2 regions of the Paenibacillus sp. Y412MC10 genome follow, and region 2 is predicted to be linked to the other one. Evidence: riboswitches for the same ligand, from Rfam matches in the RefSeq annotation. Region 2 holds a riboswitch; the other holds the start of a gene.
What was found. A riboswitch is a leader RNA that binds a small molecule or an ion and turns the genes downstream of it on or off. The one in region 2 is predicted to bind ZMP and ZTP.
Positions count from the first base shown of each region.

Region 1: linked by a shared signal. The riboswitch ahead of GYMC10_RS19145 (bifunctional 5,10-methylenetetrahydrofolate dehydrogenase/5,10-methenyltetrahydrofolate cyclohydrolase) and the one ahead of purT (phosphoribosylglycinamide formyltransferase 2) in region 2 are both predicted to bind ZMP and ZTP.

Region 1 is NC_013406.1:4,443,841-4,447,851, forward strand. Features, by position in the region: gene GYMC10_RS19135 (glycoside hydrolase family 32 protein) at 1-132, opposite strand, end outside; gene GYMC10_RS19140 (LacI family DNA-binding transcriptional regulator) at 313-1,305, opposite strand; gene GYMC10_RS19145 (bifunctional 5,10-methylenetetrahydrofolate dehydrogenase/5,10-methenyltetrahydrofolate cyclohydrolase) at 1,614-2,456, opposite strand; ZMP/ZTP riboswitch at 2,524-2,603, opposite strand; gene GYMC10_RS19150 (permease) at 2,758-3,768, shown strand; gene GYMC10_RS19155 (TIGR03943 family putative permease subunit) at 3,876-4,011, shown strand, end outside.
Region 2 is NC_013406.1:4,276,102-4,280,112, reverse strand. Features, by position in the region: gene dapA (4-hydroxy-tetrahydrodipicolinate synthase) at 1-687, opposite strand, end outside; gene GYMC10_RS18350 (LysR family transcriptional regulator) at 799-1,674, shown strand; ZMP/ZTP riboswitch at 1,735-1,815, shown strand; gene purT (phosphoribosylglycinamide formyltransferase 2) at 1,898-3,058, shown strand; gene GYMC10_RS18340 (MATE family efflux transporter) at 3,377-4,011, shown strand, end outside.

The DNA of each region.
Region 1 (4,011 bases), 170 kb from region 2:
ATTCATCAGGCCCATGATGGGCTGCACGTGAAATTTTTGCCTCCATTCGCTCAATCGCACTTTCTTCCTTAAGGAGGAAAGCTCTTCGGGAGAAGCCTGATCCAGGCGTCGGTATTTCAGTTCTCTGTCCATATCTCTTCTCCTTAAAAATAGGCTTCCTGAAAAATCAAACAGATCATGCTGCGCGTGCACGCGAATAAATCCAACTGCGGTGGAACCGGTTCCAATCAAAGGTAAAAATAATGAACTCAGTTCCAATACCAAGCAAACACTCGGATTGGAACCGGTTCCGTTATTTGAAGTATAAAATACCTAATTCAGATTGTCAACGCTTTCCCGATGAATCATCTCGCAATTCATGACCGTTAGGAAATCCACTGGCTCGTCGTTGACCAGCTTCATAATATGCTGTGCCGCGAGGTGGCCCGCTTGGAAATATCCGTATTTCACCGTTGTTAACCCGGGATGAATCACCTCGGTTACGTCGTATCCGCCAAATCCGGTAACGGAAAGTTGGTCAGGAATAGGGATGCCTTTCATGTGCGCCGCTTTCATCACGCCTAGCGCAATGTTGTCCGTGGCGCAGACCACGGCCGTTGGCAGCGTTCGGTTCAGCTCAAACATGGAGCATGCCGTCTTCACACCATCCGACATCTTGAATCCACTCTCATAGAGAACCGCTTCCGCCTCTTCATACTCGCTTACCGCTTTGAGGAACCCTTCCTTCCGCTTGACTCCGACGGCAACGTCCTTTTCCGTCACCCCGATATAGGCAATTTGACGATGTCCCATCGACAGCACGTACCGGCCCATGTCATAACCTGCGGCATAATCGTTATAGATCATGCTGTGGACATGGTCATGCTGTTGTCCGAGCAGAATGACCGGAATGTCGATCTCTTGAATCGCGGCAAGATGGGTTTCCGTCACCTGCGTGGCGAACAGAATAATGCCTGATATTTTTTGTCTGGCGAGATCATACAGCGCTTCGATCTCCCTGGATAAATCCTGGCTTGCGTTGATGATCAGAAGCTGATATCCGTGTTTTCTTAATTCTTCGTCCATGCCGGCGACCGTCTGCGATGCGGAGAAGGAGTCCAGACGTGGCATAATGGTGCCGATCATGCTCGTTTTTTTCGCTTTCAGGCTTTGCGCAAAAGAATTCGGGATATAGCCGGTTTCCTGAATAACCTGCTCAATCTTGCGGCGTGTCGCATGACTGACGGATCCTCCGTTCAAGAAACGGGAGACCGTGCTTTTGGCAACTCCGGCTTTGTGGGCAATATCGGCGATCGTGTTTTTCATGCCAAGATCTCCGGAGCCGTTAGCAGCGCAGCATCGAACGGATCATTCTCTGCAGCTCTCTGTTGTCCCGCACAACAGGCCATGATTCGTATAAACATGAATCTCTCCCCTTCGTAATTCGCTTATTCCTAACTATACCATGACGTCCAGGGGTCCGTGAAATGCGGGCTCCAAGCCTAGCATTGCATCGTCCATATTTGCTTCTATGTTCCAGGCTCTGGCATGAAATGAAGGATTCGAAGGGATGATTCAGTGAGCGCAGTGCACCCTTACTTCACATGTTAATGGTCAAGTGCATTCCCTTTGCCTTAGACGGTTCGCTCGGCCGATTCGACGGTATGCTTCAGCAATGTCGCAATCGTCACGGGGCCGACGCCCGCCGGTACCGGCGTGATTGCGGATGCCACCTTGGCGCAGGCTTCATAATCGCAGTCCCCGATATTTCCTTTATTGTAACCGGCGTCCAACACGACGGCACCCGGCTTGATCCAGTCCCCTTGAATGAAATTAGGCTTGCCTACGGCCGCAACCACAATATCCGCTTGGGACACAATCTCCCCAAGGTTCTTCGTTCTCGAATGGCAGATCGTAACCGTGGCGTTGCGATTGAGCAGCATCATCGATACCGGCTTGCCCAGAATCGGACTGCGTCCGACCACCACCGCATGCTTCCCTTCGATCGGCAGGCTGTAATAGTCCATAATCGCGATAATCGCCGCCGGCGTACATGACGGGTAATCGGCGAAACCAAACGCATTTTGCGAGAACCCGAGCGTGGTTACTCCATCCACGTCTTTTTTAATGTCGATGGCATCAAAAGCCGCCCGCTCATCGATATGGTGCGGTACCGGGTGCTGAAGCAGAATACCGTGGACGTTCGGATCCTCGTTCAGTGCTTGAATCGCGGCGATCAACTCCTCCGTCGTTGTCGATGTCTCCAGCACTACTTTCTTGGATATGATGCCAAGCCGCTCGCACGCATTTCCCTTCATCCGCACATAGGTCGCCGAAGCAGGATCATCGCCAACCAGAATCGTTGCCAGACAAGGGGTTACCCCTTGCTGTTTCAATTCTTGTACCTTCACCGCCAGCTTTGCCTTGATATCATCGGATACTTTTTTTCCATCCAAAATTACGGGTTCCTTACTCATGCTAATCCGCTCCTTCGCCATTGTATTAAAAAAACATAAAGAGGCAAGGCGACTCGAACGTCTCCTTACCTCTTGCCCAGGCGTACGGCATATGATCCCATGTGCTCCCTCTTGGTAACCCAAGCTACGCCAGTAACACATGGATAACTTTTTTTAATATATCACGACTTTGGACTTCGCGCCACCGGCTATGCGGCTGCTTTTTAATCGTAAAGTTTTTGATTTATTCCATGAAATCACGTATGTTGCCGATGGTACAAGCATAGAATGTCCTAAGAACAATTCGCTCCAGGAGGCCTTGATGAGATATCCGGCGATCTTCAAAATGCTGCCCTTTATACTGCCGCTTGTGTTCGTGATTCCGGTCTTGACGATATGGCTGCAGAGGGACTTAAACCCCATACCCAGCCAAGACCTACAGCAGATTAAAACCGTCTTCACGGGCATCTTCCTTGAGGCACTTCCTTTTATTTTGCTTGGAGTGCTGCTGTCGTCCCTTCTGCAGCTGTTCGTACAAGAGCAATGGGTGCGGCGTCTCACGCCGAAGAATCCGGTGGTTGGCGTCCTGTTCGCTTCCATGCTCGGCATCCTGTTTCCCATCTGCGAATGCGGGATGATCCCGGTCGTTCGCAGGTTGATGCTGAAAGGTATGCCCGCCTATATCGCCGTCACCTTTATCCTCAGCGGTCCTATTCTGAATCCCATTGTATTCGCATCAACGATCATGGCCTTCCGTTCGCATCCCGAAGTGACGATCGGACGAATGGGACTGGCTTTTGCAGTCGCGGTGACGACGGGTTTGCTCGTCTATGTTTTTTCAAAAAGCAGCCCCCTGAAGCGTTCTCTTCAAGAGTTCGCCGAACAGGGCTCCAGCAAGGGGGAACGTTTGTTGCATGAGCATCCCAAAACCTGGAGAAGCATGTTTGTCCACGCCGGAGACGAGCTGATCGAGATGTGCAAATATTTAGTCCTGGGTGCTTTCCTGACGGCCTGCATCCAATCCTTCATTCCGAGGGAGGAACTGCTGGCTCTGGGGAACGGTCCTGCCGCCTCCTATCTGTTCATGATGGGATTTGCCTTCATCCTGTCCCTCTGCTCAACTTCGGACGCCTTCGTGGCATCGGCATTCACGCACACCTTTACCGTCGGCCCGCTGGTTTCCTTCCTGGTTCTCGGCCCGATGCTGGATTTCAAAAGCCTGCTCATGCTGTCGGCTACCTTCAAGACCAAATTCGTGATCGGTTTAAGCCTGCTGGTGATTACGCTTGTCTTTATCGGCTCTGTAACCGTCAACGCGCTATTCGGCGGTTAGGTGTAGTAAACAAACTAGAGTGGCAATACACGAAAACGGTTGGAATAACGGCACCTTCAGGCTGTTATGCCTTCGGATATCCACTTGAGATTGGAGGTGTTCGGGACGTGAATCCCAGTCTGAGCCTGCGAAGCCACTATATGCTGCGGTCGCTGCTAATCGCAGCTCTAGCCGCCTATATCATGCATCTAAACGCATCAAATTCGCTGGACTATTACTTGGCTCCCCATATGCAGACCCTGC
Region 2 (4,011 bases):
GTAATCCCCTTGGGCCGCTAATTGATACACACGGATAAAAGCCTCGGTATTCACATTGGCCGACGCCAAAATGCCCCCGGATGCACCATGACACAGCATCTCATGAAAGCGGACATCGTCCCCGCATAGAACAGGCTTCGTATCGTATGGAGACAAGCTTCTCATAAGCTCCGTACTCGCAGTGCTGTCCTTCATTCCGATGACACCGGGGATCTCCATGATTCTTCGAATGGCATCGACCGGTAAGGAAATTCCAGTGCGCGAAGGAACTTCGTACAAAATAACCGGTATCCCCACCTCCGCGACTTTGCAGAAATGTTGTATAATGCCCTCAATCGAAGGGCGGCTGTAATACGGCGTGACCACCAATACCGCGTCTGCCCCGATATGTCCTGCCCATTCCGTCCGCTTCATGCTGGAGAACGTATCGTTGGTACCCGTACCAATAATGACCGGCAATTGCCGCCCGTCCAGACCTTTTCGCGTTTCCTCCACCACTTGAACGACCTCTTCCCAAGTTACCGTCGGCGCCTCTCCGGTCGTACCGTTGATGATCAATCCTTGAATGTCATGGGATAACAAATTCTCCAAATAACGATGATAAGACGGAACATCCAATGCGTATTCATGTGAAAAGGGAGTGACCACCGGAACATAAATACCTCTCAAATCTTGCGGACTCAACATGATCTTTCCTCCATTTCATGAATTGTGGCTTTACTTTACCATGGGAATCGGGATCGGTGTTATCTATAATAATAGATAGTTATTATCAATATTATTGATGAGGAGAGAGCGATGGAACTGATCTATCTGCAAACCTTCAGGGAGGTTGCTGTTCGAAAGAGCTTTACTAAAGCTGCTGACGAATTGGGTTATGCACAATCCAGCGTTACCACCCAGATTCAGAAGCTGGAGAAGGAATACGGCGTCAAGCTGTTTGAACGGTATGGCAGAGGCCTGCGCCTGACGAAGTCAGGGGAGGAGCTGTTCAAGTATGCTGTCCAAATGCTGGATCTGTTCCAGCAGTCTAAGGAAAAGCTGACGAAACAAGGCGGGGGCATCTTATCGATTGGAACGATCGATTCGCTTGCCGCATATTTTCTTCCATCCGTCCTTCATCGGCTAAGACAGGAGCATGAAGATCTTGCCATCCGCTTGCAAACGGATCGTGAAGATAGCATCGTCAGTAAGGTAAGAGAGGGCGAGTACGATCTCGGGCTTATTCTGGAGAACAAACCGGAAGACACTTCATTGAATTGGATCTCGATCCGGGAAGAGCCCCTCCATCTGATTGCCCATCCGGATCATCCGCTTCACAGGTTGCCCGTCATCGAGCTGGAGCATCTGGCTGATTACGAATGGATTATGACCGAGGATACTTGCAATTACCGAATCATGTTGGAAAAAGTGCTGCGCGCCAGCGGAGCTCCCGTCCGTATTGGTTTGGAATTGGGCAACCCCGAGGCAATCAAAAGATATATCATGTCCGGCACCGGCATCTCCCTATTGCCGAGAATGGTAGCAGAGGAGGAAATCAAGAGGGGAGAGCTGGCGATTCTTCCCTTTCAACACCCAGACATTCGACTGGACATCCAGATTGTCGTTCATCCTAAGAAATGGCTGTCACACTCGCTTCAGGATATGATCGAAATGTTGAAGTCTAAATCCTAAGGACGCAGGCTGATATTGCATTTAACGAAAAGATTCAGTATCATTTATGTAACAATGTATAGGTTTATGTGTGACTGGCGTAGCATGGGGAACCATGAGGGAGCACATGAATGACAACGGCCGTACGCCTGGGCAGAGGTAAGGGAGTTTATTTCCCTTACCTCTTTATTATTTTCTTGGGCTTCTATCGTCTCTGAAACTATGAAAAGGGGATAAAACAACGATGTTCAAAACGAAAAAAATATTGCTGCTGGGATCCGGAGAACTAGGGAAAGAAGTCGTAATTGAAGCACAACGATTGGGTGTCCAAACCGTAGCCGTCGATCGTTATGCCGATGCTCCTGCCATGCACGTTGCCGATCACAGCCATGTGATCGATATGCTGGACGGAGAGAAGCTGCGCGCTATTATTGAGTTGGAAAAGCCGGACCTGATCGTTCCGGAGATTGAAGCGCTGGCTACTGCGGAGCTGGTGAAGCTGGAGGATGAGGGGTTTCGGGTGATTCCTACCGCCAGAGCCGCAAAGCTTACGATGGACCGTGAGGGGATCCGCCGGTTGGCATCAGAGGAGTTGGGACTGCCGACTGCGGAATATCGATTTGCCGATACCTATGAGGAATTCAAGCAGTCTGTCCTGGACATGGGTTTTCCGTGCGTGATCAAACCGCTGATGAGCTCCTCCGGCAAAGGTCAAAGCGTGTGCCGTTCGGAAGGGGATATCGAGTCCTGCTGGAACATCGCCATGGAAGGCGGCCGCGTGCAGAACGGAAGGGTGATCATTGAGGAATTCATTTCATTCCAGTCGGAAATCACGCTTCTGACCGTCCGCTCCGTCAATGGAACAAGCTTCTGTGCGCCGATCGGGCATATTCAGGAAAGCGGAGATTATATCGAATCGTGGCAGCCGCACGATATGTCTGAAGCGCAAATCGAGGAAGCTAAATATATTGCGCGGAAGATTACCGACGAGCTTGGCGGATACGGCTTGTTCGGCGTTGAATTATTTTTGGCCGAGGATAAGGTGTACTTCAGCGAGGTATCCCCGCGTCCGCATGATACTGGGCTGGTTACGCTGGTCACGCAAAATCTATCCGAATTTGCGCTTCATGTCCGTGCCATTCTCGGGTTTCCGATACCAGAGATCGAATTGATCACGCCGGGAGCCAGCCGCCCCCTGAAAGCCGGCCGAGAGCTGGAAGACTATACGATTACAGGCGCCGATCAAGCGCTGGCCGTTCCGAATACGCAGCTTCGCATGTTCGGCAAACCGGTAACCAAGGTCGGAAGACGAGTAGCAGTCGCGCTGTCAACCGCCGGCGATGTCGAAGAAGCGCGGTCACGTGCGAAGCTGGCCTTGGATAAGCTTGCCGTCGAAGAGGCATAAACATCGGAATTCCATAGGGATATCACATGTCATCATGTTGAAAAGGCCAACCGAAATGACCGGTTGGCCTTTTCAGTTATAGAGAAATCAGGGATCCAAATCGGGTACAGACTCTTCTAATGACGAGTACTTGCTTTTAGTTTTGATTTCGGGAATAAATAGGGAGAAATTTATGTTCTTTCATGATAAGATACACAAGAATACAAACGACCCTCACCCATTATAATGTTTCCATTCGATGCGATAAGCGCTGTTTGAAGCATAATATTTCAAATAAATCTCTAGAGGAACGTTTATTGACGGCATAGGAGAATCTACATGAGAGACATGACGCAAGGAAGTCCGATCAAGCTGATTATCATGTTTACCATCCCGCTTTTGATCGGTAATATTTTTCAACAATTTTACAACATGGCGGACACCCTTATCGTGGGACGTACCATTGGCGTGAACGCACTTGCAGCCGTTGGCTCGACAGGCAGCATTTTGTTTTTTGTCATCGGCTTTGCCCAAGGCTTGACGGCTGGCTTGTCTATCATAACGGCACAGCGTTTTGGAGCTAAGGATATCGCAGGCGTCCGCAAAAGCGTGGGAACGAGTATATGGATCAGTCTGGTGTTCACGGTATTCCTCACCATCGTGAGCGTTATATTTACGAGACCCGTCCTCGTCATGATGAACACCCCTGCCGAAATTTTGGATGATGCGTATTCGTATCTGATCGTCATTAACTGGGGCGTCGGCGCGGCCGTTCTGTTTAATTTGCTGGCTAACCTGCTCCGCGCTCTCGGCGACAGCCGGACGCCGCTTCTCTTCCTGGTCGTTGCAAGCATTCTGAACATCGTGCTCGACCTCTTATTCATTCTCGTATTTAAGATGGGAGTCGCCGGAGCCGGACTTGCCACGGTTGTATCGCAGCTGTTCTCCTGCCTGCTCTGTCTGATCTACATTCA